Regions from separate parts of the Brevibacillus sp. SKDU10 genome, predicted to be linked through region 3. Evidence: predicted binding sites of a transcription regulator. Region 3 holds the regulator's gene; each other region holds the start of a gene.

Region 1 (11,186 bases), on a different contig from region 3:
GGGATTACCCAAGAGGGCGTTACATATGTCTTGTTGCCTGGTCCCCCAAGCGAAATGTATCCGATGGTGGAAAATTATGTGATGCCGTTTTTGGCTTCTTTAGGAAATGAGCATCAAATCTTTCATTCTCGTGTCTTTCGCTTTTTTGGTATCGGAGAATCTCTGTTAGAGGCAAAGCTGATAGACTTAATTGAGGAGCAATCCAATCCGACAATTGCCCCATATGCCAAGGAGTTTGAGGTGACGTTGCGCATTACGGCTCGCGCTACCTCTGTGGAGGAAGCAGAGAGGTTGCTACGTCCTGTTGAAGAGGAGATTCGCAATCGTGTAGGTGAGTTTATATATGCAGTAGGGGAATCTCCGTTGCACCAGGTACTTTATGAGCAGCTACTAGTAAAACAACAGACGATTTCTTTTGCTGAAAGCTGTACAGGGGGCACTGTTTCCCAACTGCTTACCTCGGTTCCCGGCGCGTCGCAGGTATATCGAGGAGGAATTGTTTGCTATTCCAATGAAATCAAGCATCAATGGCTGGATGTGCCTCTTGAAGTCTTAGAGACAGAAGGGGCTGTCAGTGAAACAACAGCTCGGCTTTTAGCTGAGAATATTCGCCAAAAGATGGGCACAACCTATGGCGTTTCTGTTACCGGTGTAGCAGGGCCTGAGTCTTCCGAGGGAAAACCTGTGGGACTGGTCTATATCGGAATCGCCAGTGAGAAGCAGCCTACTTTGGTAAAAAAGGTGCAAGTTGCGGGACAGCGCAGAGCGATAATTGGGCGTGTTGCCAAGAATGCTCTCTATTATGCGCTTCAGCAGCTTCACTGTAATGACTAAAAGAAAGGTGACTATCATGACGATTTTTTCAGATTTAGCTTTACATAAAAATGTGTTGCAAGCTATTCATGATATGGGCTTTGAAGAACCATCACCAATTCAGGCGGCTTGCATTCCTAAAATACTAGAGGGTGGCGACCTGATCGGACAGGCTCAAACAGGTACAGGGAAAACGGCTGCATTTGGTATCCCGTTGGCTGAGGTCTTAAACCCTACTAACAACCGTATACAGGCGATTGTTTTGACTCCGACTCGCGAGCTCGCTATACAGGTGGCGGGAGAATTAGTGAGAATATGCAAATACAAAAAAATTCGCACACTCCCAATCTATGGTGGACAATCAATTAGCCATCAGATTCGTGCGCTTCGACAAGGCGTGCATGTGGTGATTGGTACACCTGGGCGTGTTTTGGACCATTTGCGCCGCAAGACACTCCATTTGGAAAATGTGAAAATGCTTGTTCTCGATGAAGCAGATGAAATGCTGGACATGGGCTTTATTGAAGATATCGAGACCATTCTTAGCCACATGAAAGCTGAGCGTCAAACCTTGCTTTTCTCAGCAACCATGCCTCCTGAAATCAAGCGTTTAGCTCATCGCTATATGAAAAATCCCGAGACTGTGGCTGTCAGCCGTGAAGAAGTTACAGCACCTTCTATTGAACAAGTGTATTATAAAGTTTTCGAACGTAATAAACGGGAGAGCTTATGCCGCATTCTCGATAGCCAGGATGTAGAGCTTGGCATCATTTTCTGTAGAACGAAGCGCGGGGTAGACGAATTGAGTGAGGCCTTACAAGCACGAGGCTATTTGGCAGATGGCTTGCATGGCGACCTATCTCAAGCACAGCGCGACAAAGTAATGAAGGCCTTCCGGGAAGGGACGATTGAGTTTTTGATTGCTACAGATGTAGCAGCCCGTGGGATTGATGTAGGCAACGTCTCACATGTTATTAATTACGATATTCCACAGGACCCAGAAAGCTACGTGCATCGGATCGGCCGTACTGGACGTGCTGGGCGTAAAGGGGTAGCTATGACGCTAGTCACTCCTCGAGAGATGCGTCAGTTAATGGTGATTCAAAAACAGACGAAAGCATCTTTGGTTACTCGCACCGTGCCTACCTTGGAGGAGATTGCGGAGCGCAAACGTACTCAATTACGTGAACAGCTACGTTCGCTGATTGAAAGCGAGTCTGCGAATGGTATGTATCAAGAAATCGTGAATGAGCTAATGCAGGAGCATGACCCAGCTAAAGTTGCAGCCGCTGCTCTACATCTCGCGTTTCATACTGATCCAAGTGGAAATGATGAAGAAGAAGGGTACAATTTTGGTGAGACGGGCGCAGCAAGAGGAATGGTTCGTTTCTTCTTAAATGTAGGACGAAATGTGAACATGAAGCCTCAGGATCTTGTACGGGAGATCTCCGAATCGGTGGGCATTCCGGGCAAATCAGTAGGGCGAATTGATATTTTTGAAAACTTCACTTTTGTAGAAGTTCCAGAAGATGTTGCTCCGTTTGTTTATGAGGCGTTAAGACAGACGCGCATCAATGGTAAACGTATTAATCTAGAGCCTGCTAAACCGCGGACACGTAAATCATAATTAGGCTGTACAGAAGGTTTTTTCACATGGAGGTTAAGTGAAAATGCCTTCTTTTTTCTATATAATTCCTATACGAATATTTGTTCGCAAAAAATACTTGGCAAACCCCTCTGTCTCGATGTATGATACATACATAAGAAAAAGTTGAGTGGAACGAGAAAGGGAGTGTCACTATTGTCAGATCGTCGCGCTGCGCTAGAGAGTGCTTTAAGACAAATAGAAAAACAGTTCGGGAAAGGCTCCATCATGAAGATGGGAGAAATGGCACATTCACAGGTTTCTACTGTTTCAACAGGAGCCTTAGCTCTTGATATCGCACTTGGTGTCGGCGGTTTCCCACGTGGTCGTATTATTGAGATTTACGGGCCAGAATCCTCTGGTAAAACAACAGTTGCGCTTCATGCCATTGCAGAAGTACAGAAGCAAGGTGGACAAGCAGCCTTTATTGATGCAGAGCATGCTCTAGACCCTGTTTATGCTGCTAAATTGGGTGTTAACATAGAAGAATTACTTTTATCCCAACCAGACACAGGAGAACAAGCTTTAGAAATTGCGGAAGCTCTCGTACGCTCTGGCGCTGTAGATATTATCGTAGTAGACTCCGTAGCGGCTTTGGTTCCAAAAGCTGAGATTGAAGGAGAAATGGGTGACTCTCACGTTGGTCTACAAGCTCGTTTGATGTCTCAAGCTTTACGTAAGCTTTCTGGAGCTATCAATAAATCCAAAACAATTGCGATCTTTATTAACCAGTTGCGTGAAAAAGTGGGCGTTATGTTTGGAAACCCAGAAACTACTCCTGGTGGACGTGCTTTGAAATTCTATGCTAGTGTACGTCTTGATGTGCGTAAAGCAGAGGGAATTAAACAAGGCAATGATGTAGTAGGTACAAAGACTAAAATTAAAGTTGTAAAAAATAAAGTAGCTCCTCCGTTCAAAGTAGCCGAAGTCGATATTATGTATGGAGAAGGTATTTCTAAAGAAGGAAGTATTCTGGATATTGGAGCTGAGCTGGACATTGTTGCTAAAAGCGGCGCTTGGTATGCATTTAATGAGGAACGTTTAGGTCAAGGCCGTGAAAATGCAAAACAATTCTTGAAAGAGAACCCAGCTATTGCAGCTCAGATTGACCAAAAAATTCGAGAATATTACAGCTTGAATCCTAATTCCATCCCAGAGGGAGAAGCGGTTCTCGATCCAGAGCAGGATGAAGAGCCAACTTTTGATTTAGAGTAGAAGAGATGTAAGCCTGTCGTATTCTGTGCGGCAGGCTTTTTATGTGAAGACAAAGCAGTCTCGATTAGAGTGGGAGGAAACATGAAAACCTCAGGGGTAATCACGGCCGTTCATAGGGATTTGAAAAGAAAACAAGTGTATTTAATTGATTTGGACTATGAATTTGCATTTGAAGTGCATGAGGAAGTCTTTATTAAGTACCATTTGATGAAGGGGACAGAGATAGATAGTAATTTTTTCGCAGAGGTTTTACGAGCGGATCATGAGAATAAAGCCTATTTGGCTGCTATTAATTATCTTAGCTATCGTCCACGGAGTTCTAGAGAAGTAGAAAGATATTTAATAGGGAAAGAGTTTTCACTAGAACTGGCGGAGCGAATAGTAGAGAAGTGTACGCGAGAAGGATATATAAACGATGAGCTATTTGCTAAAAAATGGGTAGAAGAGAGATTGCGTTTGAAACCTCGGGGAGCCTATATGCTTAAGATGGAATTGAAGCAGAAGGGAATTGCCTCGAGTTTGATAGAGAAAGTATTGGGAAGAATAGAATATGAACAGGAGCTAGATGCAGCGCGTGGTTTGTTACGAGGAAAAGTAGCAAGAATAACAGCTCCCATTGATCAAAAAACAGAGCAAAAGCTCTTACAATTTTTATTACGGAAAGGATTTTCACATTCCATTGTTCAACAGCTAAGAAATGAATGGAGAACAAAAAACTGGATGGAGGAAGATGACGAGTAGTGAGGGCGCATACTGTATAATCCTTCCCTAGCGAAGCAATCCTACTCCCCACAAGGTCTACTCCTTGACAAGGCTTGTTCGCAAATAATAAAATAGGTTTGTATTACTTGGTGTTTGATAACTTTTTGCGATTAGCAATCCATAACTGAACATCCATGAGGCCTATGTCTATCATGATTGCAGTCGACCGAGTCGCATCGGTCTTGTTTTTTAGGCTATGGATGCCAAATGTTTCCTTCTTCGCTCTTACTTGTTTTTCATTTTATGTACGAGATACGAAGATGATAGGAATCACCAAGAAAAAAATGATTTGTATGAGAAATGTAAAAGTCATAGACAAAGGAGGTGTAAGAGAACACGTATGGATCTATCTAACCCACTATTGTTAGTTTTGCTATTGTTGGTAGCACTAGCAATTGGTTTTGGGGTCGGATACTTCTTACGTAAATCCATTGCAGAAGCCAAAATTTCAAGCGCAGAAGAAGCGGCGAAGCAAATCGTCGAAGAAGCGAAACGCGATGCGGAGGCAGTGAAAAAGGAAAAAGTCTTAGAAGCCAAAGACGAAGTGTTTAAGCTGCGTACAGATGCTGATCACGAAATCAAAGAGCGTCGTAACGAAATTCAGCGTCAAGAGAGACGTATCCTTCAGAAAGAGGAGTCTCTTGACCGAAAGCTGGACCAATTGGAACGTAAAGAAGTAGAACAAAGCGACCGTGAAAAATCAATTACTGAGTTGCAAGCCAAGGTTGAGCAATTATATAAAGATCAAGTTGCTGAACTCGAACGCATTTCAGGACTAACTCAAGATGAAGCAAAGACAATTATTCTAACAAACGTAGAAAACGAAGTGCGCCATGACATGGCAATTATGATCAAGGATATTGAAACGCAAGCAAAAGAGGACGCTGATAAAAAAGCTCGTGAGATTATCACAACAGCAATCCAACGCTGCGCGGCTGATCATGTGGCAGAGACGACCGTTTCAGTTGTTACTCTTCCCAATGATGAAATGAAAGGTCGAATTATCGGTCGAGAAGGTCGTAACATTCGAGCACTAGAGACACTAACTGGTATTGATCTTATTATTGATGATACTCCTGAGGCAGTTATTCTTTCAGGCTTTGACCCGATTCGACGTGAAATTGCTAAAACGGCCCTCGATAAGCTGGTGGCAGACGGACGTATTCACCCAGCTCGTATTGAGGAAATGGTAGAGAAATCAAGACGTGAAGTAGATGAACGTATTCGTGAGTACGGGGAACAAGCAACATTTGAGACAGATGTACACGGATTGCATCCTGATTTAATAAAGATTTTAGGACGTTTGCGCTACCGTACAAGTTACGGACAAAATGTCTTGAAACACTCAATGGAAGTAGCTCATCTTGCCGGTCTAATGGCTGCGGAATTAAAAGAAGACGTGAAACTGGCAAAAAGATCAGGTTTGCTGCATGATATCGGTAAAGCAATTGATCATGAGGTAGAAGGCTCTCACGTAGAGATTGGTGTGGAACTAGCGAAGAAGTACAATGAACACCCTGTTGTTATCAACAGTATTGCTTCTCACCATGGTGATACAGAACCTACTTCTGTCATTGCGATGTTAGTAGCTGCAGCTGACGCCCTTTCTGCTGCACGTCCGGGTGCTCGCCGTGAAACCTTGGAAACATATATTAAACGCTTGGAGAAACTCGAGGAAATCTCTGAGTCCTTCGATGGCGTAGAAAAATCATATGCAATCCAAGCAGGCCGAGAAGTACGCGTGATGGTACAGCCAGAAAAAATTGATGATGCTGAGTCAATGAGGCTAGCTCGAGAAATTACGAAACGTATTGAAAATGAGCTGGATTATCCAGGACATATACGCGTAACGGTGATTCGGGAAACCCGCGCTGTTGAATACGCGAAGTAAAAATAAAGTGGCGAGATGCCACTTTATTTTTTTGACGGATAGAAATGTATCTACATTCTCATCTCTATACGTACAACCAAGTCCTGCTGGGGGCAGTGGATTGGTCATCGCCCATTTTTAGAATGAATGAATAGTAGAGGTGATTAGAATGAAATTATTGTTCATTGGAGATATTGTAGGGTCTCCCGGAAGAGAAATTGTAAAAGAGTATGTACCACGTCTGAAACGAAAATATGCACCTGATCTGATTGTAGTTAATGGTGAAAATTCGGCACATGGCCGTGGAATTACACGAAAAATTGCTAATGAACTTTTTCAGGTGGGTGTTCAGGCGATTACGATGGGGAATCATACGTGGGATAACCGAGAAGTTTTTGATTTTATAGATGAGGATTCACGTATTGTTCGCCCAGCGAACTTTCCGGAGGGGACCCCAGGCAGAGGTCTTACCTATGTCCAAACACATGTGGGAGAGGTAGCCATCATTAACGTGCAAGGAAGAACATTTTTACCACCATTGATGTGTCCATTTGAAACGGCAGAGCGGCTAGTAGAAGAAGCAAGAAAACGCACCAAATTTATTTTTGTAGATGTGCATGCTGAGGCTACTTCAGAAAAACAGGCACTAGGCTGGTATCTGGATGGGAAAATTAGTGCCATGGTTGGAACACATACACATGTACAAACAGGAGACGAACGAATCTTACCAAATGGGACCGGCTATATTACCGATGCAGGAATGTGCGGTCCAACAGATGGGATTCTGGGTATGGAGCGGAGCGTAGTTATAAAGAAATTCTTAACTCAATTACCTGTTAGATTTGAAGTGGCAGAAGGGCCGACACAATTAAACGGTGTTCTCTTTACCCTCGATAATTCCACGGGAAAAACGAAAAAGATAGATCGAATTCGAATTGACGCCGCTTGTCCTTTTATGGAATAATACAAGGTAGATTCGAATTTTGCGAATATTAATCGTAAAAGGCAGGAATTTTTAGGGGTTATGCGAATATCATTCTAGAGATAAGAGTTATTTCTATCTGACGGGAGGTACAAAGGATGGACGTATTAAAAGTTTCAGCAAAGTCTAACCCCAACTCTGTTGCTGGTGCTCTTGCAGGCGTACTCCGTGAGCGCGGGGCCGCTGAGATTCAAGCCATTGGAGCGGGGGCGCTCAATCAAGCTGTGAAGGCAGTAGCTATCGCACGTGGGTTCGTAGCGCCTAGTGGTGTCGATTTGATTTGTATCCCAGCCTTTACAGACATAATAATTGATGGAGAAGAACGTACAGCCATAAAATTAATTGTAGAACCCAGATGATAGAGAACTAAACTACCTATTCACCTGTTTGTCCTCTTGGAATAAACAGGTTTTTTATTTGCCGAATAGCAAACAAGCCTGCTAAAGCATAGAGAGTTAGATGCCAAGCCTCTCAGTCGATTGGCTTGGCTTTCTTATCGTTTTTACATATAATGATTTCAAAAATACATCGTAAAAAAGCTGGACAAGCAGTCAAAAAAACAAATAAATAATCATGACTTGCTTTCAGCACGAAAATCAACGAAGATATAAAGAATAGCTAATGAATCAACTTCAACAGAAGGACAAAACCTTCTAAATTTTTAGTAAAAATAGTTGCGACTTTATGGGAACATGTTACAATTACTTCAGAAGATCATTAATATACTGAGTACATTTATTAACACAATGCAACCATCTTTAGTAAAAGCACTTGCAATTTGAATAAGCTAGGTCTAAAATTGGTCTTGCTTATACACAAATTCTTCACAATTTGTCTACTATATTACATAGACAAATACTGATTGAACAGATGTGTGCAGTTCGGATTGAATGATGATTGTAGATTTTCTCACAGTCGCTGAAGGGGTGGAATTTCATGATTAGTCAACTTTCTTGGAAAGTTGGAGGACAACAAGGGGAAGGTATTGAAAGTACAGGTGAAATCTTCTCTATTGCCATGAACCGCATGGGTTATTATCTGTATGGTTACCGTCATTTCTCCTCGCGTATTAAAGGAGGACACACCAATAACAAGATTCGTGTAAGCACGAAGCCTGTTCAGGCCATTTCGGATGTCCTAGATATGTTGGTAGCGTTTGATCAGGAAACCATTGATGTAAATGCTCCAGAGTTACGTGAAGGCGGAGTCATTATAGCAGATGCTAAATTCAACCCAGTGTTGCCAGAAGGAATACAGTCTGTCCGCCTATTAGCTGTTCCACTAACTCAAATTGCTGATGAATTGGGTACTTCCTTAATGAAGAACATGGTATCCATTGGGGCAACCAGCGCAATTTTGGGTATTCCAGTTGAGGGATACCGAAACATTGTAGAGGACATGTTCTTGCGTAAAGGTGAAAAAGTAGTCGAATTAAACATGCAAGCGATTACTCGTGGAGCACAATTTGTAAATGAATTAACAGGTGGACAACTTCCAGAGTTCCAACTAGAACCGGCAGATGGAAATAAACGTCTTTTCATGATCGGCAATGATGCGATAGCTCTAGGCTGTTTGACGGCTGGAGTCCGCTTTATGCCAGCATACCCAATCACACCAGCGTCTGAGATCATGGAATATCTTATTAAAAAACTACCGAAATTTGGCGGTACAGTTATACAAACAGAGGATGAGATTGCCGCTATTACGATGGCAATTGGAGCTAGCTACGGTGGTGTGCGTGCCTTGACAGCATCAGCCGGTCCAGGGCTGTCTCTGATGATGGAGGCAATCGGTTTAGCAGGAATGACCGAGATGCCTGTCGTGATTGTAGATACGCAACGTGGCGGCCCTTCTACAGGTTTACCTACAAAACAAGAGCAATCAGATGTTAATGCCATGATCAATGGTACACATGGTGAAATTCCTAAGGTAGTAATGGCGCCTACATCGGTCGAAGAGTGCTTCTATGATGCAGTAGAGGCTTTTAATATTGCGGAAGAATATCAAGTCCCTGTTATTTTGATTACGGATTTGGCATTGTCACTTGGGAAGCAAACTGTTGAACCGCTTGATTATAAACGTGTTGAAATTCGTCGAGGAAAGCTGCTTGCGGGTCAGGAGCTTCCAGAAACAGAAGCTGGAGCGATGTTCCAGCGTTATCAAGTAACAGAGGATGGTGTATCTCCACGCGTCATTCCAGGACAAAAGTATGGTCTTCACCACGTTACAGGGGTAGAGCATGACCAAACAGGTAAACCATCGGAAAGCCCAACTAACCGTAAGGCGCAAATGGATAAACGTTTACGAAAATTAGACGTGCTTCCTTCTAAGTTCCCTACACCGGTTCGCATTAATGGTGAGGGCGTAGAATCTGATGTACTGTTGGTGTCGATCAACTCTGTCGGAGGTACAGTGGAAGAAGCGCGTACACGCTTGGAAGCGGACGGGTTAAAGGTAAATCATGCTCAAATTCGATTGCTTCATCCGTTCCCAGTAGAAGCAATTAAGCCATACGTAGATCAAGCTAAAAAAATTATTGTGGTTGAAAATAACGCGACTGGTCAAATCGCCAACCTAGTGAAATTGAATGTGGGCTGTGCTGACAGACTGGAGAACATGGTAAAATACGATGGGAATCCGTTCTTGCCGAACGAAATTTATACACAAGTCAAGGGGCTGATAAAAGATGGCGACGTTCAAAGAGTTTCGCAATAGTACCAAGCCAAACTGGTGTCCAGGGTGTGGTGACTTCTCCGTACAGGCTGCGATTCAGCGGGCAGCAGCAAACGTGGGATTAGAACCAGAAAACTTGGCCGTCGTGTCTGGTATTGGTTGTTCAGGACGTATTTCAGGCTATATTAATTGCTACGGCTTCCACGGTGTGCATGGCCGAGCTTTACCAATCGCCCAAGGTTTAAAAATGGCAAACCGTGAATTAACAGTCATTGCTTCTGGTGGAGACGGAGATGGTTTCGCTATTGGTATGGGGCATACTGTACATGCGATTCGTCGCAATATGGATATTACGTATATTGTGATGGATAACCAGATTTATGGACTTACTAAAGGTCAAACATCGCCACGCTCTGCGGCAGGTTTTGTGACTAAATCTACCCCTGCTGGCGCGATTGAACAAGCTATTTCTCCTATCGAATTAGCTCTGTCAGCGGGAGCTACTTTTGTGGCTCAGTCCGTATCCAGTGATTTAAAAGGTTTGACAGATGTTATTGAAAAGGGAATACAGCATAAGGGCTTCTCGTTAATTAACGTATTTAGCCCCTGTGTAACCTTTAATAAAGTAAACACATATGACTGGTTCAAGCAAAATATTGTTCCAGTTGATAGCATTGAAGGCTATGACAAGCATAATAAAATTATGGCAATGTCCCATTCGATGGCGAACAATGGCTTACTAACAGGTATTATATATCAGAATACAGAGCAACAGCGCTACGAGGACTTGGTTAAAGGATTTGATCAAGAAGCCCTTGTGAAAAAGGATTTGCATCTTGGTGAAGAGCTCTTTAATCAATTACAAGCGGAATTTGCGTAAGGTAAATGCAAGTATAACTATGCTTATCTTATAAAAACATCCCTTCATCTACACTTGGCAGCAAAACGGATTTCTTTTGCTACAATAGTGTTTATGAGGGGATGATTTTTTTTTGGAGAATGGGCGGGGAACTTTGACAAGATAACACAAACAAGCTGATTCTAGTAACATTCAGAATCAGCTTATGCGCCTGCAAATATCAATTCAATTGCTTTGATCGATCCATCATTTGGCGATAAAATAGCATCACCAAAAAGAACACGACAATCTGTCCAAAAAGCGGGTACAATATAGTAAGCAAAGAACTAAATCCTACGAAACTAACCCCATAGCAGATTAGCAGTAT
Region 2 (11,186 bases), on a different contig from region 3:
TCACAAAACGGTAACATTATTAAAAAATTTAACACGTATGCTTTTTTCAATGTGTGATAAATTAATTGAATAAGAAAATCTATCGCAAGGAGTCTACCTACCTTATGAAACAAAAGCAATTATCAATGAAAGAAACAGTCACAATTGGATTAATGCTGTTTGCTCTATTTTTTGGAGCAGGCAATATGATATTTCCTCCTTTATTAGGACAAACCGCTGGGACAAGCGTATGGATAGCCATTTTAGGATTTGTTTTAACCGGAGTAGGTCTTCCGATCCTAGCAGTTGCTGCCACTGCAACAACATCAGGTGATTTAAAGGTTATTGCAGGTCGAGTACATCCGCTATTCGGCATTATTTTCCCCACTCTCATTTATCTAGCTATTGGTCCATTTTTCGGGATTCCACGAACAGCTAGCGTTGCCTATGAGATTGGTCTTAGTCCTTTGTTGTCAGACTCTATAAAAGGAAGCAATCTACCTTTGCTTGTCTATTCGATTGTCTATATGTCGATTACGTTCTGGTTATGTCTGAATCCTACAAAGTTGGTCGATCGCATCGGAAAAGTCTTAACACCCACATTATTGCTAATTATCGCAATATTGTTTGTTCGGAGCATTTTTAAGCCATTAGGGGATTTTACAGTACCTTCAGAAGCTTACATGAACAATGCATTTTTTAAAGGATTCCTCGAGGGATATCTAACTATGGATACGTTGGGTGCTTTAGTTTTCGGAATTGTCGTGATTTCTTCTATACAAAGTCGAGGAATTACGGATAAAAAGAGCATTACCATGGCTACAGTGAAAGCAGGTTCCATTGCTGGAGTTGCTCTAGCCCTTGTATATATGTCTTTAGCCTATTTGGGAGCTGGCAGCTCTTCTATAGTAGGCACCTCAACAAATGGCGGCCAAATTTTAACTGCGGTTGTATCCTATTTGTTTGGTCAAGGAGGCGTTATATTACTCGGTACAGCTATTACCTTAGCCTGCTTAACAACTTCAATTGGACTTATTACAGCGTGCGGTCAATTCTTCTCCAACCTTATTCCTGCCCTAAGTTATAAGGTTTCAATCAGCATTTTGTGTGTATTTAGCTTAATTGTTGCTAACTTGGGTTTAAATCAAATCATTTCCTTCTCTGTACCTGTATTGGCCGGACTATATCCAATTGCAATCGTACTGATCCTTTTATCTTTGATTCATAAACAAATAAAAGGCTTTAAAGAAGTATATATATATAGTGTCGTGTTTGCTGGAATCATTAGTCTAGTGGATTGTTTGCATGCCTTTGGCTTTGCTTTAGGTAAGATTACCGCATGGCTACAAATTCTTCCTTTATATTCAGTTGGTATCGGCTGGGTTATTCCCGCCATCATTGGTGCGATTATCGGTTTTGTAGTAGGTTCATTGAAATCTCAAGATCGCGTGAATCCCTCCACTCAAACCGATTAATCTAATTTGTTTCTTCCAATTCGTATTGTCGCGATCGTGATGGAACCAATCCGTCTTCGCTTCTCATATACTAAGTAAAAAAAGACAGGGATAGGCTCACAGCCCCCTGTCTTTTTCTATTATTTTGCCGGCATGACACGCTCAATAGCCTTACTAAAATCTTCCCATGTGAGTAAGCTTAAATCCTCTTTCGTCCAATCTGATTTTTCTTCTGCTGCTAACCGTAGGGCCTGCTCCTGCATTGCTTCTTGAACCAAATTTTTAGCAAATCGCCCGTTCCCTTTAATTCTTCCCTGTTCACTCCACGTCCCTAGCTGCTCTGCTAAACGCTCTTGTGTATTATCCGTTACCTCATAGCTATTGTCCTGAATAAATTGCGTAATAATTGATAAAAGCTCGGAGGCTGTATAATCCGGGAATCGGAAATATTTTTTAAAACGTGAGGAAAGACCTGGATTGCTATCAATAAACTTTTGCATATCGTAGGGATAACCTGCTAGGACAACTACTAAATTTTCCCCATGCTTGCTTATCTCTTCAACCAACGTATTGATAGCCTCATGTCCATAGTCATTTTCACTAGTAGACATCAACGCATAGGCTTCATCAATAAATAAGACACCGCCTAAGGCCTCTTTAATTTTTCGCTTCGTCTTACTTGCTGTCTGCCCTACGTAGTTTGCCACAAGATCGGCTCGACCAACTGTTACGAGATGCCCTCGCTTGAGATAGCCTACTTCTTGTAATATTTGTGCATATAATTGTGCTACCGTCGTTTTTCCTGTTCCTGGGTTACCCGTAAACACTGCATGCAATTCAACAGGAACAGCCGGCAACCCATTTTTTTGACGTGAACGCTGAATGGACACAAACGCAGCGACCTTGGTTAATTCAGCTTTCATTTCTGCAAGCCCTATCATTTGCTCCAAACGTTTCTTTGCCGAAAGAGTGTTGATTTGTACCTCTTTACCAGATAAATTGGCTTCTACATCTGCTGGTGTAAGGATTGTAAAATCTGGTATCTTCATTGCTTCTGTATCGCCTACATGGCTTCCTTTAGCAAAGATAGCATCTAAAATAATATTTTTGGCCGTTCGAGCATTCCCAAAGGTTTCATCAACCCTCTCTCGCTCTAAGCGCTGCTGAATCGAGATCTTTGTATCAGGAAGAAGAATGAAATCATTACGCTCCGCCACTTGCTCAGCTACATGTAATAACTCATCTGTCGTAAAGTCAGGCAGTGTAAAGTGATTGCTTTCCGGGAAACGACTGCGTAAACCTGGGTTTGCCCGCAGAAAGTTTCGCATCTCTTCTGGATAGCCTGCTAATATTAATACGAACTTGCCGCTATATTCACCGCTTGTCATTGCAGAAACAAGGGTATCAATCACAACCTGCCCATAATCACTATCGCTGGACTCCGCCCGTTTCAAGCTGTAGGCTTCATCAATAAATAAAACACCGCCCACCGCTTTCTTAATCACTTCCATCGTTCTTTGCTCTGATTGACCTACATAGGCTCCCACTAGCTGAGAGCGATCGACTTCTATCACTTCCGCTCGTTCTAATAAGCCTAATTCATGATATAGTGTGGCTAACAGGCGAGCTAATGTCGTTTTCCCCGTACCGGGATTCCCCATTAATACAGCGTGCAATTCTAATGGATCGGCCAACTCCCAGCCCTTTTCCGTACGAATACGCTGGTACTGTAAAAATTGTGCGAGTTGCTTTACCCTTTTTTTCATGTCGGCCAAACCAACTAATTGATCAATTTGTTCTATTGCCGGAATTTGATCCTGTACGTCTGCTTCTGCTTGTCCAGGAGTTAGTTGTTCGCGAATAGATTGCTCAATCTCCTGCAAATTTTTATTAGCTTGCTGAAGTCGAGCCAACAATTCGGAAGAGTAAAATAATCCTTGTACCGAGTCGGCATACTTCTGTGCCTCCTTATGTAACAAGATTAATCCTTCCTCTAGCTCCAAGGTACCCTCACGCAGAGACTTATATTTTTGCTGAAGGAGGGCATTAGCCGAAAGCTGAGCGGCTTGTGTACCTGCCTGTAGCATATCCTCCCAATTAACCAAATCGTCAAGACGCTCTTGAATCTGTGAAACGAATTGAGCTGTTACTTTCTTGCGCGTAGCTGCATTGTCAGTTTCACGCATAGCAGGAAATTGAGCTGTTTCTTTTAAGGATTGCAATAAAGAATGCAGATACATTTCTGCTTGCAAAGAAGCGGCTTGCTGATTATCTGGGTCCAATTTTCTCGCTTTTTTTAACCATTCCTCCACCAGCGAAATTTGCTGGGTCTTCCTCCAACGTATCTGTGCAAGGATAGTAAGGACTGTTGCTTCAGCTTGATCAAGCTCGGCCTGTTCTACTCCGACCATCTGTTTTTGCTCTATCTGTTCGTCAGAATCCTGGGTAAGAATATGTAGGAGTTGCTCGCGTTTTTCTTCTATATATTGCAAGGCCACAATAGCCTCTACTTCTGTTACATGCAACGAATTTTCATTTGGCTTTTGCCATTCTTTGATTTTATCTAGTAATGTTTGCTCTTCTCTTCTATTCATTGTTATTTTGTCCTCCGTTATCTGCTCCCTTTCCTTGTTGTATCACTTTTTTAACTAAAAAGAAAGGGGATAACCCGATCGGCTCATTATATCTATGGATTTTACTTCCATCTATTTTAAAAATGGCTTCCTTCCTCACAGCAAAAAAACCCGGCTCATCCTTCATTCCGGGTCTTGTTGCTATACAAGACATAACTTGCTCTGCAAGCAACAAGCAATCGCTATTTAGCTCCTGCTTGTCTGTCCCTACTCGAAATGTCGCATTACGTATTATAGTTGCAAATTACCCATTTCGATATCAGACTCCATATGGGCGAGCGCTGCCGGGAATACGTCCTGTTCAGATTCAGCGTATATCTTAAATGAGCTGACGATTTTTTCTCCGCTACACACCTGTACGTTATATTGAGAATCTCCATCGTAGGTCGTAGCAAATCGATACTCTTTTCCGTTTACATTCAAATTTTTTTCCACGATAATCACCTCATCCTTAGTTTGTCCAGCTTTAAAAAAAGCATTACGAGTCTGTCCTTATCTTTGCTCTGGTATCTAAAGAAATGAGTTCCATTCTTCATTCCCCCGGAAATAAGCCATTTCACTCATGGAAAAGATAAAAGCCGCTGTCCACGTGTTTGGACAACGGCTCTTTCTTGGCTTCCTATCTCTCTCTGTTTTATACCATGGAAAAATCCTTTATATTGGTTCGTTGCGTTAATTCTTTTCCTGATGGCAAAGCAACGTACAGAAGACCTTGACTCTCTTCTTCATTCGTCCAGGTAAAATCAAACGTTACACTTTTTTTCTCAAACGCCTGCTCTTCCTCAAATTCCTCCAGGATTAACCGCAATGTTTCAGGATGCAAAGGTACAGAAATGGATTCCCCTGACTGACTCGGAATGGATAGATATTTTAAAGCATCTTCAAAATACATGACTGTATCAAGCAACAATGATAACTGTTGCCAGTTCAATTCACTTGTAAACCGCTCAAATGGTTTTAACATTTCTCCGTCATCCCTTCAATGATGTCCCTGTATAAGGATTTCTCTTGGTGCTTACTCTTAGTTGGATGAAAAATTCTCGTTGTTATTGTTGATTCGAAGTTATAAATCGGTTTCCGATTCTTTATCATCATGGGATGGAATCGTGGCTTCTAACAAAACCTGGTTAAAAGTCTCATCAACTACTACTCGTCCAATTCCACCTTGCTCCGTTATTGGCACTTGATCGGCTTCTACCGTTATCAACTCTCCACGCTTTGTCACCACAATCCATTTAGGAGAATGAGGCTCCTCCAGCAAAATCGCTTTGATCTGATGCGGATTCGTTTTTCTTTTACGGATCAGAAGTAAGCCTTTCCCAGCTCGACCCTGTAGAGGAATATGAGCAATGGACGTACGTTTCACTACTCCTTCTGTAGTTAACGCTCGCAATACTCGATTATCTTCTATATCCGTAACCAGCAGGTCAATTAATTGGTCGTCTTTTGCCAAATTAATTGCTTTGACACCACTGGAAGCTCGGCCTGTCGGAGATACCTCCGTTTGCAAAAAGCGGATTACCATTCCATCCTGTGTTACACCAACAAATGCTCCCTCGTCATCAATCAAATGAACATGATTCACTTCATCTTCACTGTTCTTTAATTTAATAGCAACGACCGCACCTGATCGATTGGTTTCATACTCTTTTAGCGCTGTCTTTTTAAGTAAGCCGCTCTTGGTTGAATGACAGACATATAATGGCTTGTCAAAGCTATCGACAATATGTACAGCAACGATTCTTTGGCCCTTTTCAAGAGAAAGCACATTTACAACTGCTGTCCCGATATCCTTCCATTTCGCGTCCGGAATATCATTTACCAGCATAGCAAAATATTTGCCATCCTGTGTAAAGAATAGTGCTGTATGGGATGTATTTGTTTCACAGAAGGTCCTTACCTTATCCCCTTCCTTTACCCCGCAGGTTTCAATCGAACCACCCATTGATTTAAAGGAACGTGGGCTAACTCGCTTCACATAGCCTTCATGTGTTAACGTCACAATACAGTCCTCTACCTGAATTTGCATGGATAAATCGAGTTTAATTTCCTCAATTTCGCCCTGAATTTCAGTCATACGCGGCTCACTATATTTTTTCTTGATTTCACTTAGCTCAGCAACCAGAACCGAAATTAGCTTTTTCTCACTACCTAGAATAGCCTTAAGCTCCTCTATTTCCTTGGCAAGCACCTGTAGCTCTTTCTCAAGCTTCACAATATCAATTCGTGTTAAAGAAGCAAGCTGAATACTTAAAATAGCGTCTGCTTGCAGCTCAGTAAAACCAAACTTAGCAATTATATTCCCTTTGGCATCCGCACGGTCCTCAGAATCCATAATCGTATCCACGATCTGTCTGAGAATGGACTTAGCATGAATCAAGCCCTCAACAATATGCTTTCGATTTTCTTTGCGGTCCAGATCAAATTGAGAGCGACGAGTCACCATCTCTTTTTGATGTGAAATGTAGGCATCCAGTAACTGCTTGAGTCCCATCTGCTTGATAGTGCCCTCATGGATGGCATTCATATTGTAGTTGTAGAAAATCTGTAAATCCGTATTTTTATATAAATAATGGAGTATCGCTTGGGCATCAGCTTCTTTTTTCAGATCGATTACAACACGGACTTTTTTGAGCTCCGCTTCCTTACGCCCGGTCTCGTCTCGAACAGCTAATGCACCTTCAATCTTACGCTCCATAACCAACTCATCGATTTGAGCGACTAGCTTTGATTTCACCACATCATATGGGATTTCACTAATCACAATGCGCTTATGCTTGTTCCCTTTTGCCTCTTCGATATCAGCTCGTCCACGAATGATAAACTGGCCTCTACCTGTTTCAAATGCCTTTTTAATGCCAGATACCCCTTGAACAATCCCTCTGTTAGAGAAATCTGGACCCTTCACAAACTCCATGAGCTCATCAGTCGTAATAGACGGTTTACGCATCATGGCAATTGTAGCGTCAATGACTTCCCCGAGATTATGTGTAGGGATGTCGGTAGCAAAGCCTACAGCGATACCAGACGCTCCATTTACCAGCAAATTCGGGAACCGTGCTGGTAAAACAGCAGGTTGAACTGTGGAATTATCATAGTTCGGGATAAAAGGTACGGTATCCTTTTCAATATCTCGCAATAACTCATTAGCCAACGCAGATAAGCGAGCCTCTGTATATCGCATAGCAGCTGGAGGATCGGCATCGAGGCTGCCGAAGTTACCTTGACCCTGAATTAACACATGGCGCATCTTCCACCATTGTGCCATCCGTACCATCGTCTCATAAATGGAAGCATCCCCATGCGGATGGTACGTACCCATTACGGAACCAACTGTTTTTGCTGATTTCCGATAAGGCTTGTCAAAGGTGTTATTCTCTTCGTACATCGAATATAAAATCCGGCGTTGTACCGGTTTTAAGCCATCGCGAGCATCTGGAATAGCACGTGAGAGGATAACTAGATTAGCATAATCCCCAAAACGTTTTCCCATGATCTCTGCAAAGCTTTGTTCAATTAAACGATTAGAAAACATGCTACTCATCCTCTCCTACTTCAAAAGTGACATGGGTCTCGATCCATTCACGGCGAGGAGGGACTTTATCGCCCATTAAAACCGTAATTAATTTTTCACAGTGAGCCCTGTCTGCAAGAGACACTTGAATCAGCTTCCGGTTCTCAGGGTCCATTGTCGTCTCCCATAATTGATCAGGATTCATCTCACCTAAGCCCTTGTACCGTGTAATTTTTGCCCCTTTGCCTAACTTTTTCAGAGCGATTTCCAATTCTTCATCATCCCAGCAGTAATAGGATTCTGCACCCTTCTTACCCTTTCCACCATCTTTAGATACCTGATAAAGCGGCGGCTGAGCAATATAAAGCTTATTAGCAGCAATAAGCGGCTGCATATAACGGAAGAAGAAGGTTAACAGGAGCGCCTGGATATGCGAACCATCCACGTCTGCGTCAGACATGATGATAATCTTATCGAACGCACAATTCTCAATAGAAAATTCTTCGCCGATATCTGTTTCAAGCACTTCTAAGATCGTTCTGAACTCTTCATTTGATAAAACCTCGGAAAGCTTAGCCTTCTCCGTATTCAACGGCTTTCCTTTCAGACCGAAGATCGCTTGATATTCCGAGTTGCGAGCTTGCTTAGCCGATCCTCCTGCTGAATCACCCTCGACTAGGAATAACTCGTTAATCTTCGGATTTTTATATTGAGGGGGTGCAAATTTTTCCGAAATGGATTTACGTTTCTTCGCACCCTTCCCTTTTTTGTCCCCGCGCAATGCTTCTCGCTGTTTTCGAAGCTCTTCACGAATTTGCATCGATTTTAATGCTTTATCAATTAATAGCTTAGCGATCTCAGGATTCTCTTCTAAGAAAAAGCCCAATTTTTCCGAGATAATCTGTTCAACAATGGTGCGCGCTTCTTCATTGCCCAATTTGTCCTTTGTTTGCGATTCAAACTGAACATCAGACATTTGCAGAGATAACACGCCTAAAAAGCCTTCACGCAAATCGTTCCCGGTCAAATTAGGATCTTTTTCCTTGATATACCCTTTCTTGCGGGCAAAATCATTAAAAATCCTGGTGGTGGCATTTTTAAAGCCTGTGACATGTGTACCACCATCATTTGTCGGGATTGAATTCACATAAGAAGCTAATGTCTCCGTATATCCATCATTGTATTGGAAGGCCAGCTCTACATACACATTATCCTTCTCTCCATCGAAATAAACTACAGAATGGAGACCATTTTTACCCTCGTTTAAATACTCTACATACGATTTAATGCCATCTTCATAATAGAATTCTTCTTTACGTACCTCTGGCGTACGTTTATCAATTAACACCATGCGCAAGCCTTTCAACAGAAAAGCCGTTTCACGGAAGCGATCACGCAAGGTCTCGTAATCAAATTTAGTAGCAGTAAATACCTCAGGGTCTGGTTGGAACGTTACGGTTGTCCCCGTACGTTTGGATTTTCCTACAATCTCAAGACCCGTGACAGCTTTACCCACAAACTCCTGTCCATTCTTATCTACTACATATTCAAAGCGTTGCTTATAAATGTTTCCTTCTCGGTGAATTTCTACTTCCAGCCAGCGAGACAAGGCAACGACGACACTGGAGCCAACTCCATGCAAGCCACCGCTTTTTTTATACCCGCCTCCGCCAAATTTACCACCTGCGTGAAGTGTGGTAAAAATAACCTCTGGCACTGGTCGCCCAGATTTATGCATACCTGTTGGAATACCGCGACCGTGATCCTCCACGCTAACGCTACCATCTGGATAAAGAGTGACAATAATACGATCGTTCACGCCAGCCAAAGCTTCATCCTTAGCATTATCCACGATCTCCCACACTAGGTGGTGCAAACCGCGTGATCCAGTGGAGCCTATGTACATACCAGGCCTTTTACGTACGGCGATCAAGCCTTCCAGGACCTGAATATCGTCTTCGGTATATGATAGTGCTCGATTATCAGCCATTCTGTTCTCCCCTCTTACACACTTGCAATCAACGTTCCTTCAAGCGAACACCTAATCGCTATTTTATCTCATTTCATAAAAAGAAAAAACTCTTTTACATGAAAGCTCTTACATAGTTGCTACTATACATGTATTTTACTTGTTGTTCCACCGCAACAAACGTACATACAAAGAAAAGTTCACCTTTCCTATTGCTTTTCCCTATTCTTCTAAAAAAATAACCATCTTTATCCCTTTCTAACAAAGGTAACGTTCTTCCTGCTTTTTTATATGTATTTTTTTGCAACCTAACTCTTATAAAAGGTAAGACTTTTACTTAACAGGCTACTTCCTAAAAACAACAGGAACATTCGTTCGTTTCTTGTAGATAAATTCAGCCACCCTGCCGTTTGGACAAGATGGCTGAAAGATTTAGCCTTGAATACGTTCCAGCTCTTCTTTATCAATGTCGTAATTCGCATACACATTTTGTACGTCGTCATTTTCTTCAAATGCTTCCATCATCTTCAGGATTTTTTCAGCATCTTCACCTGAGATTTTCACAGTGTTTTGCGGGATCCACTGTATCTCAGCATTGGTAAATTTATATCCCTCTGTTTCCAATGCATGTTTTACTTGCTCTAACTCGTGAGGATGCGTAATGACTTCGAATTCTTCCTCTGTCACGATTAAATCCTCTGCACCCGCTTCTAGGGCTTGCATCAGCATTGTATCTTCATCAACCTCAAATTCTTCGCGGTCAATAACAATTACACCTTTACGGTCAAACATGAAGCTTACAGATCCTGTTTCCCCCATATTTCCACCGCGTTTGCCAAAAATAGCACGTACATCAGCGGCTGTACGATTACGATTATCAGACAAGCATTCTACGATCACAGCTACTCCGCCTGGAGCATAGCCTTCATAACGGATTTCTTCGTAATTATCACCTTGACCACTGTCCGTAGCTTTTTTAATCGCACGCTCAATATTGTCATTGGGCATATTAATCGCTCTTGCATTGGCAATAATTGCTTTTAGTTTCAGGTTTGCAGTGGGGTCAGGTCCGCCGTTTTTAGCTTCTACATAAATTTGACGAGCTAACTTAACATATTGATTGTTTTTCTTTTGATCGGCTGCACCTTTTTTTCCTGCAAATAACTTAAACTTTGGCATCTGAAACTCTCCTCACCAGAAATGTCTGCTTGGGTATGAAATAATAATTTATTGTAGCAAAAAGTAGCGATTCATACAAGGCTGGCTCGTCTGATTGCCACAAAGATGGCAAGGGTAAAGACATAATTACGGGGTAAGCTAGATAGTGAACCCATACCTATTTGCGAGGAGGATGAGCCTGTGCTAAGTGCAACGAAACCGTTTATAAAGCTGCATAAGTATGACGAGCATCTGGTTGCTGACATTGAGGCACTTAATTCATCTGGATATGCTAAAGATGACATTTATGTGTTGAAATGGAATCCTGATAAGAATCATTCGAATCAACGCGACAATTTTTACAAATACAGTACACATTTTGAAAAAGCAAAGGGCCATATCGACAGCAAAGCTAACTTTTTTGATAACGGTGGGAAGGAATTGCGTTCAAAGCTCGAACATATTGGACTAACCAAAGA
Region 3 (11,186 bases):
TAGCATTTCTGTTGCAAGAACGATTCAAACCTATTTGAGAAGGAAATAAACAAAAACAAGAGGAGGAATTATGATGAAGAAATATCCGAAATTTTGTGCAGCAGCAGTTCAAGCAGCGCCCGTATATCTGGATTTAGATGCAACGGTTGAGAAATCTTGCAAATTAATTGATGAAGCTGCGTCTAATGGTGCAAAGCTAGTCGCATTTCCAGAAGCATTTCTTCCAGGATACCCTTGGTTTGCGTTTATTGGACACCCAGAATATACAAGAAAATTCTATCACGAGCTATATAAAAATGCAGTTGAAATCCCCAGCTTAGCCATTCAAAAGCTAAGTGAAGCGGCTAGAAGAAATCAAACGTATGTATGCATTTCTTGCAGTGAAAAGGATGGGGGTTCCTTATATCTAGCACAATTATGGTTTAATCCGAACGGAGATTTAATCGGAAAGCATAGAAAGATGAGAGCATCGGTTGCGGAAAGATTGATCTGGGGTGATGGAAGTGGAAGCTTAATGCCTGTATTTGAAACAGAAATCGGAAACCTGGGTGGTCTTATGTGCTGGGAGCATCAAGTGCCATTAGATCTTCTTGCTATGAATTCACAAAACGAACAAGTTCACGTTGCTTCTTGGCCTGGATACTTTGATGATGAAATCTCCAGTAGATATTATGCGATCTCCACCCAAACCTTTGTCATAATGACTTCATCCATTTATTCTGAAGAGATGAAAGATATGATTTGTTTAACACCAGAACAAAGAGAGTATTTCAACACATTTAAGAGTGGGCATACTTGCATTTATGGACCTGATGGAGAGCCGATTAGTGAAATGGTACCGGCAGAAACAGAAGGAATTGCTTATGCAGAGATCGATATCGAAAAAATCATTGATTTTAAATATTATATCGATCCCGCAGGACACTACTCCAACCAAAGCTTAAGCATGAATTTTAATCAAAATCCTACTCCTGTTGTGAGAAAATTTGGAGAGAGAAAAAACGAGACGATTTCTTATGAGGAAATCAATTTATTGGTAGGCAGTGAGCGATAACGTCTAAAAATCGGCTAGATTAGGCAGCAAATAAAAAAGTAGAACATCAACCATAACTTTTGTCATATTTTTAAAGACTAGGCCTACATTTGAATAGAGACCATATTCATAGAACCCTCATGTCATTATGCGTGAGGGTTTTTCATATTTTTATTTGTGAGACTATTTTTATAGCATGACGCAGAAAGCCCGGTAAATAGGGCTTTTTCGAATGTTAACAAATTCTTGTTTATCTATAAATTTAATTTTTTTGTAAAAATAAGAAAAAAATTCTTGATAATAGTTCTCAGTGTAACTATAATGATTACAGGAGGTGAACAAATTAGAAGAAAGTGGTTAGAAGCAATTTTAATAATTTTCATAGTTTTTACTTTTTAACAATTATCTAAGGGAGGAATTATGATGTTTAAAAAAATTCTTTTAGCTGGTGTATTAGGAGTTGCAGGATTGACAGGAGCAAGCTTCACAGGTTTAGAAGCAACGAAAGCAAGTGCGGCAAGTGTTCAAGATCAAGATGTGTTTAAATATTATTCTTTAAGCTCTTATGAAGTTGCTCCAAAAGAATCCTTCTATCTGAAAAAAGGGGAAGAGCTTAGCGTTACCGTAACAAATTCAGGCTATCCGATCACATACACAGTCTATGATGCTGATAATAAGGTCATAGGTACATATGATACGTACGCAAGATACGGCCGTATCTTTAAAGCTACAAAAGATGGAAACATTTCTGTTCAATTTCAAGCAGGTGTAAATTCTTCTTTCACAAAGAAAATGAACTTTACGGCTAAATTTTCTATTTATAAATAAGTCGAATAAGTTATACGATTTGTAGAAATCATGCTTATTCGAAAATGAGCTGGCGAATAAAAGTCGCCAGAAATGGTAAATAGGTCCTTCCTCAATAGAAGGACCTATTTATTTTTAAGCGAAAATATGGTGATTCACTTTATTGCGCAGGAATATTTTTCCTCTATTCCTAGAGGATTCTGCCATCTGAACTGCTTTTTGGACCTCCAAAAGATCGTAATGAGCATATGGCATCATGAGCCCCAACTTTTGTTCCATTACTAATGCTAGTACAAGGGAGAAGGTGTCTTGCCAGGTTTGTACAGATACCTGCTGATTCCAATGCCTTAAATGAAATAATCTAATGTTTACCTGTGTTCTACGCGATATTTCCCCCCAATGAACAGGTGTTCCCGATAAAAGTCCGATCGTTACCAATGTACCTTTTGGCCGAACACAAAAAGCTAGGTCTGAACCATCTGTGCCCCCTACAGAATCAATAGCAGCAGTAGCTCCTCGGCCATTTGTCAGTTCCATAACAGTTTGATGTAATGCGGTGTCAGAGGTGTTAATGACAGCAAAGGCGCCTAACTGAAGGAGTTCTTCAGTATAGAAATGATTCCTTGTGACAGCAATCAGTCGAAACCCAAGAATAGCAGATAACTGGCAAAAGATACGTCCAATAGAAGAACCGCAAGCGTTGACGAGAAGGATATCATCTTCCTTTAATTGCAATACTTCTGTACACGTTATCCAGGCTGTTAGAGGGTTTATATAGAGCTGGGCAGCGATGTAATCTTCCATGGAAGGTGGTATCGTGATTGCTAAATCTGCTGGTGCTGTCACATAATCCTGCCAGGTCCCTTCTCCCCGCAAAGGCAGAACACGTTTGCCAAGAAGCTCATGAGAAACGGAAGGTCCTACTTCCTCTACAATGCCGACACCTTCATACCCAGGAATAGTAGGCAATGAAATACGATGAGAATATGCTCCTCTAATGGGAAGCAAGTCAGATGGATTGATAGGACGATCAATCATACGAACAAGAATTTCTCCATTCATAGGAGGTTTCATTTGTTTTTGTTCAACCTGTAAAACCTCCTGCGGGCTCCCAAATTCATAATATCTAATACATGTAGCTATCAAAGTTGTATGTCTCCTTAATCTTTTATCTCTAGATTATTTTATAATATAGGTTTGTCATGATGCTAGTGATTGTAGCTTTCGTGTTCAAAGCTGAAATCCTTATAGTTATTGGCTAAGCAATGCAGCAGACGGAGCAGAAATTCTACTATTTATTTAGAATTTTTTGTTATAAAGCGGAAGTTTGCTTGCAATGTCTTCAAGATTATGAATAATAGTATATAACTTAAAAGGATTTCTTTATTCTAATTACCTGCATGTTTTTCTTTGTAGCTACAAAAGACAGTTTCATTTTTCTTTTAGCAGTAAAAAGAGCGGTTTCAGTCCCATGAACCCGTTTTATTTTTAGTTTAATTGTAGTAGTTAGAGTAATAACCTCTACAAATGGAATGGAGTAAAAATTATGGATATAAGGGCTTTTATTCAAATGTTCATCTCGATGACGATTTTTGGATCAGTAGGATTTTTTTCTGTGTTAACGGGTCTTTCTGCTTTAGAATTGGTTTTTATTAGATGTATTTGTGCGACAGTTTTTCTTGGTTCGATCTGGTTTATTACAGGAACGTATATCAAAGAGCAATGGAGCAAAAAAGAACTAATGAGGGTTAGCTTCTGTGGTATAGCAAATTTATTAAATTGGATTTTCTTGTTTAAATCCTTTGAGCTGATTTCGATTACAGTCGCCATCTCTCTCTATCATCTTGCTCCGATGATTGTCTTGCTTGTCGGTAGCTTTCTTTTCAGAGAAAAGTTAACCATACTCTCAATTCTGGCTATCTCTGTATGCTTTGTAGGAACGGTTTTTATCATTGGAGTAGATGGTGATCTCTCAAATGCTTCGTTTCAAATGACAGGATTTTTGTACGCTATTCTAGCAGCTCTTTTTTATGCAGTAACGATGATTTTAGGGAAGAGTATACAACAAGCAAGTGTTTATGCCACAACGTTTATTCAAACTGCTATTGGCGCTATATGCTTGCTTCCCTTTATCCATTACCATGTATTTTTAGACCTGACTCCGCAGAATTGGGCATACGCAATCATTACTGGCATTATCCACACTGGTGTTGTGTATCTTCTGTTTTTCGATAGTGTACGAAAGCTATCGACCAGAACAATTTCAGGAATGGTATTTTTGGATCCAGCCGTTGCTATTTTATTAGATGTGATCATAATTGGATTTCGACCAAATATGATTCAAACAGTAGGAATTTTATTAATATTTATTGGGATGCTTTATACGTTAAAAAAACCAAAACAACAAAATACAGCGAATATTACGTAAAAAAGATCACCGGCACTCTTGATTTACTAGTGGAGTACAGCTAAAATGGGGAAAATATTTTGAGACGGAGGGGGATCAATGAATTCTTATGAGCTGCAAATAAAAGAGTACCTGCATGCAAAAGCTGCTGATGCCCAGCACTTTATACTGAATCAATCTTGCCATACGGTCGAAGAGGCGGCTAAAGCTGTAAATGCTTCTATTGATGAGCTGGTTAAAAATATTTGTATGCTTGATGAAGATGGACGACTAATTGTGGCCATTGTAAAAGGAGAGGATCGAGCTAGTACATCACGCGTAAGTAAGGGACTCAATATAAAAAGACCGCGTTTGGCAGATGAAAAGGAAGTATTAGCAAGAACGGGTTATCCGGCCGGTGGGGTCCCTTCTTTTGGATTTGAGGCAATTTTTTTGGTTGATCCGAAAATAACAGAATTAGAGTATGTTTATACGGGAGGAGGCTCTCCTCATTCATTAGTGAAAATAAAGGTAGAAGATTTAGTAAGATTAAATAGCGGAAAATTGATGCGTGTAAGAAAATAAGCGATGCGATAAAGCTATCATTAAGGTATTTCTTAGCATACGACAGCTCATTCTATATGAAGTAAGGAGTATAGAAATGAAAATAGAGCTTGTGAAGGTATCTTTGCAGCAAAAGATGATTTTAAGGCATCTAATCGAGCTATATCAATATGATTTTAGTGAATTCGATCATGCAGATGTTAATGAGCATGGTTTATATGATTATCTGTTTCTGGACCATTATTGGACAGAATCAGCTCGAATACCTTTTTTTGTCAAAGTGGATGAAAAATATGCTGGGTTTGTGTTACTGCGAAAGATACGAAGCCAAGAGATAGAATACTACTCCATTGCAGAGTTTTTTATCATGAGAAAATATCGAAAGCGTGGAATCGGTAGAAAAGTAGCATTTCGCTTATTCCATCAATTTCAGGGAGAATGGGAAATCTCCCAAATCGAACAAAATATCTCGGCACAAAAATTTTGGCGTACATTAATTTCGGAATACACAAATCATAATTATCAAGAATTCAGGCGCGAGGATTGGAATGGTCCTATTCAAAAATTCTCGACGATCGGCATACATACAGATGAGGAGAACGAGAGATAATCTAGCACCTGAAAAATGGTGCTTATTTTATTAGATCTCCTCATTCTCCTACACCAAGTTTTAGGGGATGCAGAGGCTGTAAGAGCTGATAACTGATCAGTGAAGGTGTTGCGTGATAACGTGATAAAAAGACTAGTGAATCGTCACGTTTCCTGTAATAGTAACAGGTTTTATACTAGCGTTTTGCAGAATAACAATCCAATGTGAATGTCGTGGGACGGTTACAGTAGAGCCTTTTGGATAGATTTTTTCAGCTCCGTAGGTATTTGCATTCAGTAGATACCAGCCCAATGAGTCTACTTTCTTATCAAACGTAACCGTTACGCTGCCACCTTTCGCGAGGAAAAAAGGGCCTGTGACACCAGCTTCTCCATAACCTCTATCCCATTCCTTTACCGTTAGTGCAAATGGAATAGAATATTGGCTGTAAGCATTACTACTACTAGTTACTTTTGTTGTGCTATGCTTATCTAAAGCCGCATAGCTAGTCGAGGACAGTAAGAAAACAATTGGTACTGCCAATAAAGAACAAACGATTTTGTGCATCTTGCAACCTTCCTTTCCGAAATAGGATATACAGGCTTGGAGCGGGGACAATTTAGTGTATAGTATTAATTTCTCTAAATGTAACATTTCACCTGTTGTCCTTATACCTTTTTCTTGCTGTCCTTTTGCCTGTATGAAGTGGAAAAAGGGAGCCGGTAAAGAGCGCTACAGGTAAATAGGTCAAGCTTTGCTAAAAACGAGATCATAAAAAAGAGCAGGACCATGTATATGTAGGAAAAGACACGTTTAGCGAACAAGAAAAAGGAAACTCCTAGTAAAAATGAAACGTAGGAGAGCACTGAAACGTACATATAGAAAACGGGTCAGATGCAACAAAGAGGGGGTTTAAACATGGATGTTTTATTATGGTTGATCGTTATACTTCTATTTGGTCTAAGTATTGCTGGTATTTTCTTCCCAGTGTTACCTGATACGATCATGTTATGGGGCGGTTTTTTACTATATCAATTCGCGATTGCAGAGCCTGGAGCAGGATTGCCGGTTTCCTTCTGGTGGGGAATGGGAATTTTGAGTGTGGTGTTATTTGGTGCTGACCTATTGACTAATATGTACTTTGTTAAAAAATATGGTGGCTCAAAAGCATCAGCAATCGGGTCAATATTAGGTGTTATTATTGGTGTACTTACGTTTCCGCCATTTGGTATGATTATTCTCCCATTTATATTTGTATTATTAATTGAAATGCTGATGCAAAAACAACCGGCAGAACGAGCTTTTAAGATAGCGATAGGAAGTCTTATAGGTTTCTTTAGCAGTGTCATCATGAAAATCTCTATCCAACTCATCATGATTATCTGGTTCTTTATTGTTGCTTGGTAAAACTTATTGTGGATCGTTACATTGGATTTTGAGTGTGATCCATTCCATAAAACCGAGATTGTCAAATTCTCTATCATTTACTGTAGGGAAAACGGCAATCTCGGTTTATTTGTGTTTACACATCAGGATTAGAGAAGGCTTGTTTGAAGACTTGCTTGAAGACTTGCTAAAAAAGAAACCTGTTTTAAGTGGCTATGTAGCTAATTTACACCTAAATATAAGCCAATAATAGGAGAAACACGAAAGGTATCAAGGAGCTAGGCAGAGTGGAGCATAAAATAAACCGTTACGAACAATAAATTTGAGTAGTAAAAAACTCTTGGCGAGTATGATCTTCACCAAGAGTTTGTACGTGTAAGCACGTGAGAAGTTAAAAATCCAATGCACTAGTGGAAAAGGCGGTAAACGCCAATTACTTTACCTAAAATCGTCACATTATCTAAAATGATTGGTTCTAGCTGTGAGTTTTCCGGTTGTAGACGGAAGTGAGTTTTCTCTTTAAAGAAACGTTTTACAGTTGCTTCATCCTCTTCGGTCATGGCTACCACGATATCTCCGTTATTCGCTACATTTTGTTGGCGGACAATTACATAATCGCCATCTAAAATGCCTGCTTCGATCATGCTCTCTCCCATAACGCGCAACATGAACACATTGTCAGACGTAACGATGTTTTCTGGCAATGGGAAATATTCTTCCACCTGTTCAATAGCTGTAATAGGTTGACCTGCCGTTACCTTACCAACCACTGGTACTCGAACGATGGAGCTTTCATAATCGTCCTGTAGACGAGTCTCGTCCAATAATTCAATAGCACGTGGCTTAGTAGGATCACGGCGGATTAAGCCTTTCTTTTCAAGTCTTGCGAGATGACCGTGAACAGTGGAACTGGAAGCTAGTCCTACGGCTTCACCGATTTCTCGAACAGACGGGGGATAACCTTTATCTTTTACTTCCTTACGAATAAAATCAATGATCGCTTGTTGGCGATTGGAGAGTTTGGACATTTCGAACACCTCATTCTCTCGATCCAGATATTTTCTACATTATACCATGAGAATTTGCGTTCGACAAACATTAGTTCGATTCTTTCGCTTGACAGGAATGTTTGTTCGCATTATGATGATGTTATCGAAATGAGAACAAACGTTTGCGAGGGTGATGATAATGATGGTACAATCTAGCAATTGTCAGAATCTATATAAAGATAAAACAATGACGAGTAAGAACACATTGGTACATCATAGAAAAGGGATAACGCGAGGGCAAGCAATCGTAACGTTATTGCTGATCATAGTATCTTTTGCAGCAGGCAGCATGATTTTTGGAAAAGAGAAAGTGGCTATTGCGGCTCCTCATACACAGCAGGCAGCTTTAGTCATTACAATTCAGCCAGGTGATACGCTGTGGAGTATTGCACAAGCTTATCAACAGGAATCTGGGCTATCAGCCAGAGAACTAATGGATGAGATCATGAAACAAAATCAGTTAGATAGCCCCATGATTTATGCAGGAAATAATCTAGCTATTCCAGTATACCGATAAGCGAAAGCCATAATTTATATCTCCTCTCCTTTGGTCTTGTGTTATAATAAAGAGAAGTTAGTTGAGGAGGTATCACCATTGGTTACTGATGCAGAAATAAAACGTATTAATGAATTAGCCAAGAAATCGAAGGGTGTTGGCTTAACTCCAGAAGAAAAAGCGGAGCAACAAGCTCTTCGTCAAAAATACATTGATGCTATGAAGGCTTCCTTGAAATCTAGTTTAGATTCGATCCGTTATGTAGAGGATGAGGAACCTAAGCATAAGCACTAGTCTATGTGATTTTTCCAATGATCCGTAGTAATAGTGCTGTGAAACAGGTTTTTACAAGTAAATAAGAGGCGATGGAGTTCGCCCTAAGCGCCAATAGGCTAATGACTCCTACCAGTAATATTGCTGGTAGGAGTTTATTTGTATATATGTGAAAAATAATGGATAAAGGAGAGAATGCATGTCTTTTTTAATTGTTGGACTATCAGGAATGATGGGGGCTGTATCTCGATATTTAGTAGGAGCATGGACATCGGGCTGGTGGGAGCTGTCATTTCCTTTAGGTACGCTAGTAATTAACTTGATAGGCTGTATCGGATTGGGAGTTCTCAATCAATATCTCTTAACCCGAAATCAACTGCCTGCTTGGTTTACCTTAGGAGTAGGAACAGGGTTTATTGGTTCTTTCACGACCTTTTCGACTTTTAGTGTAGAGACACTTACCCTTTGGCATCAGCATCAATATGGACTTGCCATTTGCTATGTGCTGGCCAGTCTATGGGGTGGTTTATTGATGGTATGGCTGGGTTCTTGGATAGGTACCCAATTAGCACAGAGAGGGAGCGATACTGATGCTGTTGAATAGTATAGGAGCAGCATTGGGCGGCTGTCTTGGGGCCATGGCTCGTTACGGAATCAGTTCTCTGATCAATCAGCGTTATAAAGGAATGTTCCCTTTAGCGACCTGCTGTATTAATATTTTGGGTTGTTTTTTATTAGGGGTACTAACAAGCTCTTCCTTAGCTCCATTTTTTATCGTAACGGCAGGCACAGGTTTTATGGGGGCTTTTACGACCTTTTCTACATGTAAGTGGGAGAGCTATTCATTAGTTACAACAAAACGTTACCAGATAGGATTCATATACTTGCTTATTAGTTATTCTGTGGGGATTTTATCTGCAGCACTAGGGATGCTGCTCGGGGTACATTTGTGATTTTTAAGATTATCCTTGGAATTGCTTTTTCATTTTGATAAGATAAATATTCGTTTGATGAAAAGGAGGTTAGTCATGTGACCATTCATCATCCTGCATATAAGGAAGAACAAGATCGGCTGGATAAAACAGTACATACGATTGAAAAGGAGATTGGACAGCTGCGAGAGGATTTGCGAGAGGCAACGGACGATTATGTCAAACAAGTAGTCAATTCCTCGAAAGCTAGGGATCTCTTTCATCTGGAAAGCTCTGTGAAAAAGCCTTACTTTGGTCGAGTAGATTTCATGAAAGACGAAACCTATGAAATGGATTCCGTATATATTGGAAAGCGTGGGATTGTAGAACGCGACACAATGGATAGTGTTGTAGTAGATTGGCGTGCACCTATCGCTAGCCTTTATTATAGCGGGGAGAGCAAGGATGCTTTTTACCGAACATTACAGGGAATTGTACGTGGAGAAGTAAAGCTTAAGCGTAATTTTGCTATAGAAGATGGTCGGATTACAGGAATTTATGATGGTGCGTTAAAAGAGACGATCAATCGCGAAATCGGGACGCCAGAGGATTTTCTGGAAGAAGGTTATATTGACGAATTCTTAGCTTCTAGTCTGAATCAAAATAACGATAGTCGATTAAAGGATATCGTTGCTACCATTCAAACGGAACAGAATGATATCATACGTGCAGAAAAAGATCGGGCTATTGTGGTTCAAGGGGTAGCTGGAAGCGGAAAGACTACGATTGCATTACACCGCCTTTCCTATTTAATTTATAATTACCAGCATTTGATTGCGTCTAAGAAATTTATGGTATTTGCTCCTAATAAGCTGTTTTTAACATATATTTCGGATGTATTACCCGAATTAGGTGTGGAGGATGTACAACAAGCCACTTTCTCAGAGTGGGCTGCCAAACAGGTAAAGGTACTTTTACCAAAAGGATGGCGAATTGTTGATCCGAGCAAGCCATTGTTGCTTTTCTTTGAAGACGATGCTAGTAAGCAGGTACAAAAGCGTCAAACGTGGAATCGGATGTCTTTTAAGGGTTCTATTCATTGTCGCAATATGCTAGATAAGTATATGGATTACTTGTTGCATGAGCTGATTACCTATAAGGATTTACGATTTATTTATAACAAGACAAAGCATGTGTTTGAAATGAAAAAGGCAGATATTCGCCAGTTGTTTATTAATGAGTTTGCTCATTTGCCCTATCACCGGAGAATAGAAGCCTTAGCTAAGCATGTTAAACAACAAATGACCCAGCAATTGTTTACACATTTACGAGAAGCAAAAATTGATTTGGATAAGCCAAGCTTATTACGGTTCGAGAAGAAAATGGATGAATTGCTCGCTTTGTATTTAGGGAAGTGGCCAGAAATAGATGCTTTTACTGTGTATACCCAGCTTCTGCAGGATTGGGAGCTTTTACGAAAGCTTACTAGTGAAGATATTTCAGATGAATGGTTGCAGGATGTCGTGGAGACTTCAAAAGCAATTATAGAGGAAGAACGTATAGAAGCAGAAGACCTTGCTCCCATTTTATATCTTCGTCATCTGCTGGAAGGAAGCGGGAAGGAAGCTCCTTTTGATCATACGGTAATCGATGAGGCGCAAGATTTGAGCTATGTAGAGATTTTAGTGCTTT

The links. Region 3 encodes LexA, which represses DNA repair genes until DNA is damaged. Its sites were predicted from a motif close to CGAACATATGTTCG; they were not measured.
Region 1: a site for LexA is predicted at 2,514-2,527, ahead of recA (recombinase RecA). Genes of this name have one in related genera too.
Region 2: a site for LexA is predicted at 9,615-9,628, ahead of AYJ08_RS20860 (DNA gyrase/topoisomerase IV subunit B). Genes of this name have one in related genera too.

Annotation. Positions count from the first base shown of each region.
Region 1 covers NZ_LSSO01000160.1:47,987-59,172, reverse strand. Annotated here, with positions in the region: gene AYJ08_RS13040 (competence/damage-inducible protein A) at 1-834, shown strand, start outside; gene AYJ08_RS13035 (DEAD/DEAH box helicase) at 851-2,440, shown strand; gene recA (recombinase RecA) at 2,615-3,673, shown strand; gene AYJ08_RS13025 (RecX family transcriptional regulator) at 3,755-4,414, shown strand; gene rny (ribonuclease Y) at 4,776-6,326, shown strand; gene AYJ08_RS13015 (TIGR00282 family metallophosphoesterase) at 6,475-7,269, shown strand; gene spoVS (stage V sporulation protein SpoVS) at 7,386-7,646, shown strand; gene AYJ08_RS13005 (2-oxoacid:acceptor oxidoreductase subunit alpha) at 8,224-10,002, shown strand; gene AYJ08_RS13000 (2-oxoacid:ferredoxin oxidoreductase subunit beta) at 9,974-10,840, shown strand; gene AYJ08_RS12995 (YkvI family membrane protein) at 11,040-11,186, opposite strand, start outside.
Region 2 covers NZ_LSSO01000204.1:32,164-43,349, reverse strand. Annotated here, with positions in the region: gene brnQ (branched-chain amino acid transport system II carrier protein) at 105-1,454, shown strand; gene AYJ08_RS20885 (AAA family ATPase) at 1,574-4,027, opposite strand; gene AYJ08_RS20875 (hypothetical protein) at 4,298-4,501, opposite strand; gene AYJ08_RS20870 (hypothetical protein) at 4,701-5,030, opposite strand; gene parC (DNA topoisomerase IV subunit A) at 5,130-7,601, opposite strand; gene AYJ08_RS20860 (DNA gyrase/topoisomerase IV subunit B) at 7,603-9,570, opposite strand; gene AYJ08_RS20855 (YebC/PmpR family DNA-binding transcriptional regulator) at 9,982-10,728, opposite strand; gene AYJ08_RS20850 (YflT domain-containing protein) at 10,909-11,186, shown strand, end outside.
Region 3 covers NZ_LSSO01000090.1:61,969-73,154, forward strand. Annotated here, with positions in the region: gene AYJ08_RS05640 (carbon-nitrogen hydrolase family protein) at 71-1,054, shown strand; gene AYJ08_RS05645 (hypothetical protein) at 1,454-1,861, shown strand; gene AYJ08_RS05650 (zinc-dependent alcohol dehydrogenase family protein) at 1,976-2,986, opposite strand; gene AYJ08_RS05655 (DMT family transporter) at 3,387-4,268, shown strand; gene AYJ08_RS05660 (aminoacyl-tRNA deacylase) at 4,347-4,811, shown strand; gene AYJ08_RS05665 (GNAT family N-acetyltransferase) at 4,888-5,400, shown strand; gene AYJ08_RS05670 (hypothetical protein) at 5,533-5,946, opposite strand; gene AYJ08_RS05675 (DUF456 domain-containing protein) at 6,298-6,786, shown strand; gene lexA (transcriptional repressor LexA) at 7,173-7,793, opposite strand; gene yneA (cell division suppressor protein YneA) at 7,954-8,331, shown strand; gene AYJ08_RS05690 (DUF896 domain-containing protein) at 8,410-8,604, shown strand; fluoride riboswitch at 8,663-8,722, shown strand; gene crcB (fluoride efflux transporter CrcB) at 8,783-9,187, shown strand; gene AYJ08_RS05700 (fluoride efflux transporter FluC) at 9,174-9,536, shown strand; gene AYJ08_RS05705 (HelD family protein) at 9,614-11,186, shown strand, end outside.